Linked DNA regions of Cupriavidus metallidurans CH34. The protein of the gene in region 2 interacts with the protein of the main gene of each other region in a pairwise test. Links are inferred from orthologs where the notes say so. Each region holds a gene or a part of one and is shown on either strand. Other genes may lie near its edges.

Evidence for each region. The genes of interacting proteins can lie anywhere in the genome.
Region 1: the proteins of RMET_RS00220 (region 2) and ptsN interact in binary tests that used the Escherichia coli proteins (3 or more experiments, as listed by UniProt). The link is inferred for Cupriavidus metallidurans CH34 from one-to-one orthologs.

Annotation. Positions count from the first base shown.
Region 1 is NC_007973.1:313,604-318,960, reverse strand. What follows is about bases 1-2,951. They hold ptsN (PTS IIA-like nitrogen regulatory protein PtsN), read left to right. Parts: upstream 1-1,223; coding sequence 1,224-1,679; downstream 1,680-2,951. Other genes in these bases: RMET_RS01520 (PsiF family protein), read left to right, coding at 2,925-2,951; hprK (HPr(Ser) kinase/phosphatase), read left to right, coding at 1,748-2,719; hpf (ribosome hibernation-promoting factor, HPF/YfiA family), read left to right, coding at 394-747; RMET_RS01540 (RNA polymerase factor sigma-54), read left to right, coding at 1-343. Outside these bases: more of RMET_RS01520, read left to right, coding at 2,952-3,266; RNase adapter RapZ, read left to right, coding at 3,381-4,271; RMET_RS01510 (LON peptidase substrate-binding domain-containing protein), read left to right, coding at 4,318-4,971; mutY (A/G-specific adenine glycosylase), read right to left, coding at 4,993-5,357. UniProt on the Escherichia coli protein: Seems to have a role in regulating nitrogen assimilation.
Region 2 is NC_007973.1:41,141-49,374, reverse strand. Bases 1,866-5,287 are described here. They hold RMET_RS00220 (sensor histidine kinase), read right to left. Parts: upstream 4,970-5,287; coding sequence 2,066-4,969; downstream 1,866-2,065. Other genes in these bases: kdpC (potassium-transporting ATPase subunit KdpC), read right to left, coding at 5,118-5,287; kdpE (two-component system response regulator KdpE), read right to left, coding at 1,866-2,064. In the rest of the region: RMET_RS00235 (circularly permuted type 2 ATP-grasp protein), read right to left, coding at 1-442; RMET_RS00230 (tetratricopeptide repeat protein), read right to left, coding at 520-1,230; more of kdpE, read right to left, coding at 1,369-1,865; more of kdpC, read right to left, coding at 5,288-5,729; potassium-transporting ATPase subunit KdpB, read right to left, coding at 5,751-7,982; potassium-transporting ATPase subunit KdpA, read right to left, coding at 8,001-8,234. UniProt on the Escherichia coli protein: Member of the two-component regulatory system KdpD/KdpE involved in the regulation of the kdp operon. KdpD may function as a membrane-associated protein kinase that phosphorylates KdpE in response to environmental signals.

The sequences.
Region 1 (5,357 bases), 270 kb from region 2 along the record:
CCCCTTGGTTTTGCGGGAGATTGCCGATACACTGGGTCTACACGAGTCGACCATTTCCCGGGTGACTACGAATAAATACATGGCCACGCCGATGGGTACTTTCGAGTTGAAGTACTTCTTTGGTAGCCACGTCTCCACGGAGACTGGCGGCGCGGCCTCATCCACGGCGATCCGCGCGCTGATCAAGCAACTGATAGGAGCCGAAGAACCCAGGAATCCCCTTTCCGACAGCCGCATCGCCGAGTTGCTGGGCGAACAGGGCTTTGTGGTCGCACGCCGCACGGTGGCCAAGTACCGCGAAGCGCTGAAGATCCCCGCAGTCAATCTCCGCAAGACTTTGTAGCCGAGCCGCAACCGCCTGCCTGGTGCGGCTCTTTCAGAAGGAGAAGCGCTATGAACTTCAAGATCAGTGGACACCACCTCGACATCACGCCGCCGCTGCGTGAGTATGTGGAAACGAAACTGGAGCGAATTGTCAGACATTTCGATCAGGTCATTGGCGTAAGCGTGCTGCTATCCGTAGACAACCATAAGGAAAAGGACAAGCGTCAGTACGCGGAAATCAACCTGCACCTCAAGGGCAAGGACATCTTCGTCGAAGCGCATCATGAAGACCTTTATGCTGCAATCGACTGCCTGGTCGACAAGCTCGACCGCCAGGTGATCCGCTACAAGGACCGCGTGCAAGGGCATGACCGGGAAGCGGTCAAGTACCAGATGGCCGCCGAACAACTACAACAACAATAAGTTGGCGGCGACACCAGGTCGCCCCTTAGAGGATAGATAGGAAGAGCAAAGCCGCGCATCTGCGCGGCTTTTTTGATGGGCGCGAGGCGGACGCGCCGCTGGCGCACCCGTTACCCGAGTACCAGCCCTGCAACATTTGGTCAGCCGGGGGTGTTCGCAACTGACGCCGCTCGGTGTATGCTGCGCCATACAACAACTACAGACAGGACGGCCCCGGACAACCGGCCCGGCATTCCGCGTGGCAAAAGATCACGCGATGGCGGGTGGCAGTTTTCTGGGTGGGCAATCCGACCGGCAAGCTCGCGGCACCACTCGCGGCGCCGGCGCCGCAGCGCACAAGTGCGCAGTGGCCCTGCTCTATAATGGCCGGACGCTCCAATGCGGGCGTCCTTTTGCGCTCAATAGCCTGAATTGCCCAACGCAGCGGGACGACTCATGTGCGTCGGCTCGCCTTTCTGACTCCTCGTGCATCGCCCATGAATCGTTTGGCCAAATTGCTGCCACCCGGCAACATTAATCTCGACGTCACCGTCACCAGCAAGAAGCGGGTCTTCGAGCAAGCCGGGCTCCTGTTCGAGAACAACCATGGCGTAGCCCGGGCCACCGTGACCGACAACCTGTTCGCGCGCGAATCGCTCGGGTCCACCGGTCTTGGCGCCGGCGTCGCCATTCCGCATGGCCGCATCAAGGGACTCAAGCAGCCTCTGGCTGCCTTCATGCGCCTGGCCGAGCCAATTCCGTTCGAATCGCCCGACGGCAAACCGGTGTCGCTGCTGATCTTCCTGCTTGTGCCCGAGCAGGCCACCCAGCAGCATCTGGAGATTCTTTCGGAAATCGCCCAGTTGTTGTCGGACCGGGAAATGCGTGAAGGACTGGCCACGTTACCCACGCCCGAAGCGGTCCACGAGTTACTGACCCAGTGGCACCCCTGACACGACGGCAGGCCAGCGCAGCCTGACGCGATACCCGCGATACAGCCCCTCCCGAAAAGTCATCCCGCATGGAACTCACCGGCGTCACCTCCCAGTCGATCTTCGACGACAACGCAGCCGACATCAAACTCTCCTGGGTCGCCGGTCTGGAAGGGGCCGATCGTGCCTTCGACGTGGAATTCGCGCGGGAGGCAACATCGGCTGCCGATCTGGTCGGCCACCTGAACCTGATCCACCCGAACCGGATTCAGGTACTCGGCAAACCCGAGATCCTTTACTACCAGCGCCTCGACGACGAACCCCGCAAGCGTCAGATGGGCGAGCTGATCCTGCTGGAGCCGCCATTCCTGGTGGTGGCGGATGGCATGGAGCCGCCGCCCGACCTGGAACTGCGCTGCACGCGCTCATCGACTCCACTGTTCACGACGCCGGTATCCTCGGCGGCCGTCATCGACCACCTCCGCCTGTACCTGTCGCGCATCTCCGCACCGCGCGTCACCATGCACGGCGTGTTCCTCGACATCCTCGGCATGGGCGTGCTGATCATGGGTGAGTCGGGCCTTGGCAAGAGCGAACTGGGCCTGGAACTGATCTCGCGCGGACACGGCCTGGTGGCCGACGACGCCGTCGATTTCGTGCGGCTTGGCCCGGATTTCATTGAGGGCCGCTGCCCGCCGCTGCTGCAGAACCTGCTTGAAGTCCGCGGCCTGGGCCTGCTCGACATCAAGACGATCTTCGGTGAGACCGCCGTGCGGCGGAAGATGAAGCTCAAGCTCGTGGTGCAATTGGTGCGCCGCAACGACGGCGAGTTCGAGCGCCTGCCGCTTGATTCCCAGTACCTCGACGTTCTTGGCCTCCCGATCCACATGGTGAAGATCCAGGTGGCAGCCGGCCGAAACCTCGCCGTGCTGGTGGAAGCCGCCGTCCGCAACACGATACTGCGCCTGCGCGGCATCGATACCCTCCGCGACTTCATGGATCGTCAGCGGGCAGCAATGCAGGCTGACGTGGTTTCCCGCGGCCAGGGTCGGCTGCTCTGATCAGACAATTCCGGCAGTTTTGTGAAACGCCGGCGTCGCTTTCAATTGCTTACAAGCGGCCGGCCTCCCCTCGTCAACGCGCTTTGGGCGTGCGCCGTTTTGTGCTTCAATGGGCATCGAGCCCAGTCCGGTACCGCCAGCCGCCGCGCTGCATCCTGAAGGTCGGCGTCCGGCCATGATGTGTTTCCACAGCCAGGAGAGAAGCATGAAGAAACTGATCGCGATGTGCGTGCTGGTTACCCCTCTGTTCGCCACGGGCGCGTTCGCCCAAGGCGCCTCGGCCCCGGCCGCTGAAAAATCTGGCAAAGCCCCGACCGCGCAGCAAGAAAAGATGTCGGCCTGCTCCAAGCAGAACAAGGGCAAGAAGGGCGACGACTACAAGAAGTCCATGAGCGATTGTCTGTCGGGCAGCGCGGCAGCCACCGCGCCGGCCGCACCGAAGACCCAGCAGGAAAAGATGTCGGCCTGCTCGAAGGAAAACAAGGGCAAGAAGGGCGACGACTACAAGAAGTCCATGAGCGATTGCTTGTCAAAGCCGGCGGCCTGATCGCCAGATCTGACAGATCCCGTGGCAATGATGGCGAATCGGCGACGATTCGCCATTTTGCTTTAGGGAAGGTGTCATGACGCCGCCATCACGCGATGCTATGCTTGCATCGCTATGCGGATCATCCTTATCACCGGAATTTCCGGCTCAGGCAAGTCAGTCGCGCTGAACGTACTGGAGGACGCGGGGTACTACTGCGTCGACAACTTGCCGGCCCAGTTCATCCCCGATCTCGCCTGCTATCTGGCGGATCAGGGTTACTCACAGCTTGGTGTCGCCACCGACATTCGCAGCCGCGAATCGCTCGCGCGACTGCCCGATACGGTGCGAGAGCTGGCCGCGAACCATCAGGTACAGGTGCTGTACCTGACCGCCAGCACCGATGCGCTGGTTCAGCGCTACTCGGAAACGCGCCGGCGCCACCCGCTTTCGGCACAAGTCGACGTTGGCGCGGCCGCTGGCACGCCCAACGATACCTCGCTGATCGAGGCCATCGAGAAGGAGCGGGAGCTGCTAAGCCCGCTGGCGGAATCGGCTCACCGCATCGACACCAGCAACGTGCGCACCAATACGCTGCGCAGCTGGATCAAGGAACTGATTCAAGACGAGAACGAGAACAAGAACAGCCAGCAGCTCACGCTGCTGTTTGAATCGTTCGGGTTCAAGCACGGCGTGCCCAGCGACGCCGATCTCGTCTTCGACGTGCGCTCCCTGCCGAACCCCTATTACGATCTCGCGCTGCGCCCGCTCACTGGGCGCGATGCGCCAGTCATCGACTTCCTGCAGAGCCAGCCAATGGTGCTGGCCATGGCCGAGGATATCCGCGCCTATGTGGAGAAGTGGCTGCCGAGTTTCATTGCGGACAACCGCAGCTACCTGACCGTCACCATCGGCTGCACCGGAGGCCAGCACCGTTCCGTGTTCATCGCGGAAAGACTTGCCAACTACTTCCGGGCACATGGTAATGTGCTGGTCAGACACCGCGAGTTGGCCCCCGCTGGCTGACGCGCGGCGCCCCGCCGTTTTCCCATGACTGGAGCCGGCCAACCGCATGTCGACCTTTCTTTCCGGCACCGCATCCGATTCCGCTACCCTGGATGCGCTGCCGCTGTTCCCTCTGCACACGGTCCTGTTTCCAGACGGCCGTCTGCCTCTCCGTGTATTCGAGAAACGCTACGTCGACATGGTGCGCAACTGTATGCGCGACCATCTGCCGTTCGGCGTCTGTCTGATTGCCACCGGAGAGGAAGTCGCGCAGCCGGGCCAGACCACCGAACCTGAATCCATCGGCTGTCTTGCGGAGATCGTCGATTGCAACGTGGAGCAACTCGGCGTCCTGCTGATTGAAACACGCGGACGCCAACGCTTCCGGGTGCTGTCCCACGCCACGCGCGATGACGGCTTGCTCGTGGCGAACGTGGAACTGCTGCCTCCGGATGTCATCGACTGCAAGCTGGAATTGCTGGGCGAGTGCCTGGCCGCGTTGCGTCGAATCGTGACCTCGCTCCACACAGACCAGCCCGACAAGCCGAAACTGCCCTTCGGAGAGCCCTATCTCTGGGACGATCCGAGCTGGGTGGTCAACCGGCTGTGCGAGTTGTTGCCGGTGCCACTCAAGGCCAAGCAGATGCTGATGGAGCTACCTGATGCCGGCGTGCGCATCGAGATCGTGCATCGCTACATGCGACAGCACCACATCGTCTGAGCCGCTTTCTGAACGGGCAACTCAGAAAAGTCCGAGCCTCGCCTGATCTTCCAGCAGCTTGCGCACCGGGGCCGGGGTGCCCAGCATATCGAGATCGTCAAGAGACAGCCACCGGCTCGCGGCATCACCTTCAAGCGCGACAGTGTCCAGATCGACGCGAATCGCGCGAATCAGCAAGCGAAAATGAGTAAACACGTGCGTCAGCTCGCCAGCCAGATATGCGCGCGCAGGCAAGCCATACGCGCGGGCTAACTCCAGCGCCGATTCCTCGGCGGCCTCCGAATCGAACGGTACCGTGTCGACCGGCATTTCGGGCAGGCTCCACAACCCGCCCCAGATGCCGCGGCTGGGACGCAACTGCACCAGCACATCACGTCCATGCCGGA
Region 2 (8,234 bases):
CGGGATGCCCGTAGACGAGCCCCGGTGGCAGCAGGCCGCGCTTGAGCAGCAGCTGTGGGCCGTAGATGTCGGCCATGATCGCGTTGGCCAACGTCGCGCGCTGCGCCACGCCCGCTTCGATAGTGGCCCAGTCCTGCTCCGGCACCAGAAGCGGAAACACTTCGAGTTGCCACGCGCGCGCGCCATCGCCCTGGTCGGCACGGATGTTGTACGTGACGCCGTTCTGGCGAATCTGCCGCGCCACGGCAGACGCGTGGGCATTCAGTACGTCTGGCGGTGGATCGCCGAGTACCGAGAAGAAGCGTGCCCAGCATTCGCGCAACGCGCCATCTGGCAGGCGCAACTCGTCGAGGTGGCCATCCGGCACGGGCAGCGCCAGTTGGCCAGCCATCAGGGCAGGCGCATCGGGTCCTTCAAGAGGCAGTGACGACTGCGAGGGCAAGGGCTACGGTCTCCGGGATGCATCGGCGCAATGCGCTGCGAGTATGACAGGATCGGCGCTCGCGTCGCGCATAGCGCTCACATTGGGCCCTTCGCGGGCTGCGCCCCCTCGTCCTGCAGCGAACGCAGCTTGGCCAGCGCGCCCGGATCGCCATGCGCGGCGGCACGGGCGTACCAGAGCTTGGCCTGTTCGATATCGCGATCCACCACCCCCGGATACCCGCGCTCGTAATAGCTGGCGACGATGTACTGCGCGCCTTCGTCGCCGGCTGCGGCGGCCTTGCTGTACCAGTGGAACGCGCGACCGTAGTCGAGGGGCACGCCCCGGCCGGTGAAGTAATTGGTGGCGAGCGCCACCTGCGCCTGCACATGTCCCCCCTGCGCCGCGAGTTCATACCAGCGGTTGGCCTCGGGCAGCGACTTCGGCACCACGTCACCGCGTTCGTACAGATCGCCGAATGTGAACTGCGCGTGGGTCATCTGGTTGTCCGCCGCGCGGCGCAGCCAGACCAGCGCCTCCTGCGGCTTCGCCGGCGTGCCTTCGCCACGCAGCAACATCATCGCGTAGTCGAACTGGGCCAGCCGGTTGCCCTTCTGCGCGGCCGCTGCAAAGCCCTGGATCGCCACCTCGAAATTGCCAGCCTCGTAGGCGGCCACCGCCGCCTGGGTCTGTTCCTGTGCCGGTTGCGGTCGCTCGGTGGCCGCGTAAGCACTCAAGCCGGACAGGGCGCAGGCCAGCGCCAGTGCAACGACGGACTGGCGGATCGTAGGGGCGGCAAGTTGCGACATGGCTGGCTCCGATCCGGCTAGGCGCGTCTGGGGGTGTTTGATTCAGTGTAGTGGGCGATCCGTGGGAACTTATATGTCGATAACAGATTATCGACTCAAATTATTCTTCGTTATTATTCGTCATTCTTATAATCTGGCTCAGCCGGCGAACCGGTATCCGACGCCCACCTCTGTCAGCAGATGCGCGGGCTGGGCCGGATCGACCTCGAGCTTGTGGCGCAGGTGGCCCATATAGACCCGCAGGTAGTGGCTGCTCTCCGAGTGCGAGGGGCCCCAGACCTCGCGCAGCAGTTCCCGGTGCGTCATGACCTTGCCACGATTGGCGATCAGCACGGCCAGCAGGCGGTATTCGATCGGCGTCAGATGCACCTGATCTTCGCCGCGCGTGACGAGCCGGTTGGCCAGGTCCACGCGCACGTCGCCGAACGTGATCTGGGGCGTGCCTTGTGGATTCGCCTTGGCGTGCCGGCGCAGCAGCACGCGCACGCGCGCCACCAGTTCACCGACGCCGAACGGCTTGGTCAGGTAGTCGTCCGCGCCCGCATCGAGCGCGGCGATCTTGTCGGCTTCGCCAGTGCGTGCCGATAGCACCAGCACAGGCACCTCGGTCCAGGTGCGCATCTCGCGGATCAGTGTCATGCCATCGCCATCAGGCAGGCCAAGGTCCAGGATCACCACATCCGGCTGGCGCGTGCCGGCGTCAATCAGGCCGCGCTTGAGCGTATCGGCCTCGTGCACCGTGCAGCCCTCGGACTGCAGCGATTCACGCACGAAGCGGCGGATGTGGGGTTCGTCCTCGACCAGCAACACGGTCGGCGAATAATCAAAAGGCATGTCAGTGATGATCCGGAATGGGTTCGTCCAGCGACTCTGGCTCGATAGCCGGTGGATTGCCGCGCGGCAGCGCCAGCGTGAATCGCGAACCATGTGGGTGGGCGGCCTCCACCCAGATGCGACCACCATGGGCCTGCATGATCGCCTCGCAGACCGCCAGGCCGAGCCCGACGCCGGAGGTGGCCGATTCGCGCTCGCCACGCGTGAATTTCTCGAAGATGTAGCGCTCCTGGCCCGACTGCACGCCCGGGCCTTCGTCTTCCACTGACAGTTGCACCTCGTCGCCCACCACCGCGCCGCGGATGCGGATGGCGGTGCCTGCCGGCGTGTACTTCGCCGCGTTCTCCAGCAGGTTGCACAGCACACGCTCCATCAGCACATCGTCGCACTCCACCAGCGGCAGCTCCACAAGATTCATCACTTCCACATGGTGCCGACCGAGCACGTCGCGCATCGACGCCAGCGCCGCGCCAATCAGTTCCTCAAGCGATTGCCAGCCACGCTTGAGCGCCAGGTCGTGATGCTGCAGGCGCGCCATGTCGAGCAGGTTGACGACCATCGTGCGCATCCGTTGTGCCTGAACGCGCATTGCCTCGACTGTCTCCGCGACGCTGGCCGGCAGCGGCATCTCCGCGCGCTGCAGCGTTTCGGCCATGCCGATCAGCCCGGTCAGCGGCGTACGCAGATCATGCGACACCGCGGCCAGCAGCGAACTGCGCAGCCGTTCCGACTCGATCGACACCAGCGCGCGCTGCGCCACGTCGACGTAATGGATACGCTCGATCGCGATCGCGATCAGCGTGGCAAAGACATCGGCCTGACGACGCAACGCCGGGTCCGCCAGCGCCCGCCACGCGCGCGGCTCCACGGCCAGCACGCCGCGCGTCTGCATCGGCGCCTTCAGCGGCAGATACAGCACCGTGCTGCCGGGTAGCGTGTGCGTGCCCGTGCCGGCAGGCTGACCGTGATCGAACACCCATTGCGCCAACACCTTGTCGATGGCATCGCCTTTGCCTGTCCGCGGCTCCGGTGTCTTTTCTCCGCCGGCCATCGGCATGAGCCGTCCGTTCTCTGCGACGAGGAAAAAAGTGCCATCCGCGTCAAAGGCGGCACGCAGGAAGCGACCGCCGATCTCGACGATCTGCTGCGCCGTCAGCGCAGCGGACAACTCGCGCGCCAGCTCATAGAGCGTGCGCGCATCGGTTTCGCGCCGCACGGACACCTGAGCCTGCTCGCGTAGTCCCGCCGTAAGCTGGCCGATCACCAGACCAACCGTCAGCAGCACGAAGAACGTCAACAGGTACTGCACGTCGCTGACGGCGAACGACATTCTCGGCGGCACGAAGAAAAAGTCGAACGCCGCCACCGAAATCACCGATGCCAATGCCGCCGGTCCCCGGCCATGACGCAACGCCACGCCTACCACGGCAACCAGGAACAGCATCGCGATATTGACCAGGTCGAACCAGGGTCTGGTCAACGTCGACAGGAACGTCGCCGCCATGCACCAGACCACGGCCCAGCCATAGTTATGACGGCGCACGCGGGCCAACTCGGCTTCGGCCTCCGCATCGTGCGCCTCGGTGGATAGCCCCTCCTGGACTCGCGGACGCAGGTCCGCCCGTGTGGAGTCGGCCGCCACCCTGATCACGTCGATCTCCGGGCAACCCGCCGCCAGCGCATCGGCGAACATCTGCCGGCCGAACAGCCGGTTACCGACACCAAGCAACGGCGACAGCGCACGGGCCAGCAAGGCACGCCCCTTGTCGATCCAGTTCCCTCGCGCATACCAGTCGGCGGGGGCACGGCCAAGCAGCACCTTGGTCAGGTTGTGGCGTCGCACGTAGCCTGCCACCGCCTTGACCATGTCGTTGCCGGCGAGCGTCTCCGTGCGGGCCCCCAGTTCCTCTGCCAATTGCATGGCGGCGCGCATGCGCGCGCGGACCTCGTTGGATGGCGGCATCAACTGGGGCGTGGCGATCGTCACCACATGCCAGTCGCAATCGAGCTGGCCCGCCAGACGCTGCGCGCTGCGCACCACCTGCTCGGCATCGTCGCCGGCGCCGATGCACGCCACCAGGGCTTCCCGCGTGCGCCAGACCAGATCGATCGATTCGGCATGTCGATACGCGCGCACATCGTCGTCGACGCGATCGGCGGTCCGCCGCAACGCGAGTTCGCGCAGCGCGATCAGGTTGCCTTTGCGGAAGAAATTACGTGCGGCGTGGCGCGCCTGATCGGGCAGGTAGACCTTGCCCTCGCGCAGCCGGCGCAGCAGTTCATCGGCGGGCAGGTCCACCAGCACCACTTCGTCGGCGCCGTCGAACACCGCATCGGGCACGGTCTCCCAGACGCGCACACCGGTGATGCCACCCACGGCCTGATTGAGGCTGTCCAGGTGCTGCACATTGACCGTGGTCCAGACGTCGATGCCCGTGGCCTGTAGTTCCTGAATGTCCTGCCAGCGTTTCGGATGCCGGCTGCCCGCAGCATTCGAATGCGCGAGTTCATCCACCAGAATCAGCGCGGGGCGTCGGGCCAGCGCGCCGTCGAGATCGAACTCCGCCAGGACGCGGTCCCGATATGGAACCTCGCGCAGCGGCAGGCGCTCGAGTCCATCGAGCAGAGCCTCGGTCTCGGCGCGGCCATGTGTCTCGACCACGCCGACCACCACGTCCACGCCCTGCTCGCGCAACGCACGCGCGGCGCCCAGCATGGCAAAGGTCTTGCCAACGCCGGCCGACGCGCCAAAGTACACGCGCAGTTTGCCGCGAGCGGCACGCGCGCGCTCCGCCTGCATGCGTTGCAGCAGGGCGTCGGGGTCCGGGCGGGCGTCTGGATCGGTCATCGGCAACGGCGGTTGGTGGCGATGATTGTGCCACGCAGGCGATTGCCATGCGTACATGCGTCTGTCCCCAACTCCACACACGGGAGGGCGGGGCAAACCATCAGCGTTTCACAGGCCTTCGGCGTTCCCCCGGCTCCCGCCTGCACGGGCAGGGCAAGGGCGAGGGGAAGACGGAGGGCAAACCAGGTATCAACGGCCACCAGATCTATTTCAGCCCATCCAGCGCCAGGTTCAGCGCAAGCACATTGACCGCCGGCTCGCCAAGCACCGCCAGACCAGGGTCTTTGGTATTGGCGGCGATCAGCGCCTCGACCTTCTCCAATGACACACCGCGCAGCCGCGCCACGCGGGCCGCCTGGTACTGCGCCGCTGCCGGGCTGATATGCGGATCGAGACCGCTGCCCGAGGCCGTCACCAGATCCACCGGAACCGGCGCCTTGTTGTCCGGATCCGCTTCCCTGAGCCCGTCTATACGTGCTTTCGCGGCGTCCGTCAGCGCCGGATTGGTCGGCCCCAGGTTTGAGCCACCTGATGCCGTGGCGTTGTAAGACATCGGCGCCGTAGCCGACAGGCGGCCCCAGAAGTACTTCGGGTCCGAGAACGGCTGGCCGATCAGTTCGGAACCGACCGTCTTGCCATCCTTGACGATCAACGAGCCTGCTGCCTGATGCGGAAACACCGCGCGCGCGATGCCGGTGACAACGCCGGGATAGAGCAGGCCGGTCACCACCGACAGCACGATGAAAACAGTCAGCGCCGGACGCAGCAGCCCAGTCTGACGCGGCACCTGCGCGACGGTATTGCTTTGTGTAGTCATTTGCGATTCTCCTTGCGATGCTCAGACCCAGCCGAACATCGTCAGCAACATGTCGATCAGCTTGATCCCGACGAACGGCACCACGATGCCACCCAGGCCATAGATCAGCAGGTTGCGGCGCAGCAGCACCGCCGCGCCCAGCGGGCGGTACACCACGCCGCGCAACGCCAGCGGAATCAGCGCGACGATGATGAGCGCATTGAAGATCACGGCGGACATGATGGCCGAGCCCGGTGTCGACAGCCCCATCACGTTGAGCAGGTTGAGCTGCGGATAGGTGGTCGCGAACGCGGCCGGGATGATGGCGAAATACTTGGCCACGTCGTTGGCCACGCTGAACGTGGTCAACGACCCGCGCGTCATCAGCATCTGCTTGCCGATCTCTACGATCTCGATCAGCTTGGTTGGATTGCTGTCCAGGTCGACCATATTGCCGGCCTCGCGCGCGGCCTGCGTGCCGCTGTTCATCGCCACGGCCACATCGGCCTGCGCCAGCGCCGGTGCATCGTTGGTACCGTCGCCGGTCATCGCCACAAGACGCCCTTCGCTCTGGTACTCGCGAATCAGCGCCAGCTTGGCCTCTGGCGTGGCCTCGGCGAGGAAGTCGTCGACACCGGCCTCGGCCGCGATCGACGCAGCGGTCAACCGGTTGTCGCCGGTGATCATCACCGTGCGGATACCCATCTTGCGCAGTTCGACAAAGCGCTCGCGGATGCCGGCCTTGACGATGTCCTTGAGCTCGATCACGCCGAGCACTCGCACCGATTCCTCGGTACCCTGCGCGATGGATTCCGCCACCACCAGCGGCGTGCTGCCCGCGCGCGCCACATCATCGACGGCCTGCATCACCACATCGGGGAACTTGCCCGCGCGCTCGGTCACGTAGCGGCGCACCGCATCGGCCGCGCCCTTGCGCACGCTGCGCACGATCTGGCCATTGGCCACGTCGACACCGCTCATGCGCGTCTGCGCGGTGAACGGCACGAACACCGGCGCTGCCAGTCCCCGCTCGCCCATCTCCGGCGCGCTCACGTCTGACTGCTGGCGTGCCAGCACAACGATGCTGCGGCCTTCCGGTGTTTCATCGGCCAGCGACGACAGCCACGCGGCCTCGGCGAGCTGACGCTCGGTAACGCCGGGCGCACAGATAAAGCGCGAGGCCTGGCGATTGCCATGTGTGATCGTGCCGGTCTTGTCGAGCAGCAGCACGTCGACATCGCCCGCCGCTTCCACCGCGCGGCCCGACGTGGCGATCACATTCGCTTCCATCATGCGGCTCATGCCGGCTACGCCGATCGCCGACAGCAGGCCACCGATCGTGGTCGGAATCAGGCAGACCAGCAGCGCCACGAGCACCGTCACCGAGACCGGCACGCCGGCCTTGGTCACCAGCACCGCGTAGAGCGAATACGGCTGCAGCGTGGCTGTGGCCAGCAACAGCACCAGCGTGAGCCCCACCAGCAGGATCGTCAGCGCGAGTTCGTTCGGTGTCTTCTGGCGCTTGGCACCTTCGACCATGCTGATCATGCGGTCGATGAAGCTCTCGCCGGGGTTGGCCGTGATGCGCACGATGATCCAGTCCGACAGCACACGCGTGCCACCAGTGACCGATGAGAAGTCGCCACCCGACTCACGGATCACCGGCGCCGATTCGCCGGTGATGGCGCTTTCATCGTCCGACGCCACGCCCTCGATGACTTCGCCATCGCCAGGGATCATGTCGCCGGCCTCGACGAGCACGACATCGCCCTTGCGCAGTTCCGTGGCCGCACGCTGCTCGGTAGCCCCCTGCGCGCGCGCATCGCGATGGCCGGCGCGCACCACGCGTGCCATGGTGGTGGTCTTGAGTCCGCGCAGCGCAGCGGCCTGCTGCTTGCTGCGACCTTCAGCCAGTGCTTCGGCGAAGTTCGCAAACAGTACCGTGAACCAGAGCCATACCGTCACGGCCAGGATGAAGCCTGCCGATTCGCCACCCGGCGTCGGGTGCAGCCAGGCACGCACGCACAGGATCGACGTCAGGATGCTGCCGGCGTAGACCACGAACATCACCGGGTTGCGCAACTGATCGCGTGGATTCAGCTTGCGGAAGGCATCGATGATGGCCGGCTTCACCAGCTCGGGCGACATCATGCCGCGCGAGGGACGCGGATGGCCTGGCAGGCCGCCGCCTGTCATCACCGTGGAACCCGGTGCCGGATTGCGCGACGCCGTGCCGGCAGCGCTGGAGCGTGTCGCGGTGGATTGTTGTTGCATGTGCGATTCTCCGCAGGATTACTTGGCAGCCGCGGTCACCGCCGCGGGCTGCAGTTGCTCCGCCACCGGCCCCAGGGCCAGCGCCGGCACATAGGTCAGCGCGCCAACCAGCAGCACCGAACCCACGAGCAAAACGATGAACAGCGGGCCATGCGTCGGCATGGTGCCGGCCGTGACCGGCGTACGGCGCTTGGCGGCCAGCGAACCGGCCATCGCCAGCACCGGCACGATGATCCAGAAGCGCCCGAACCA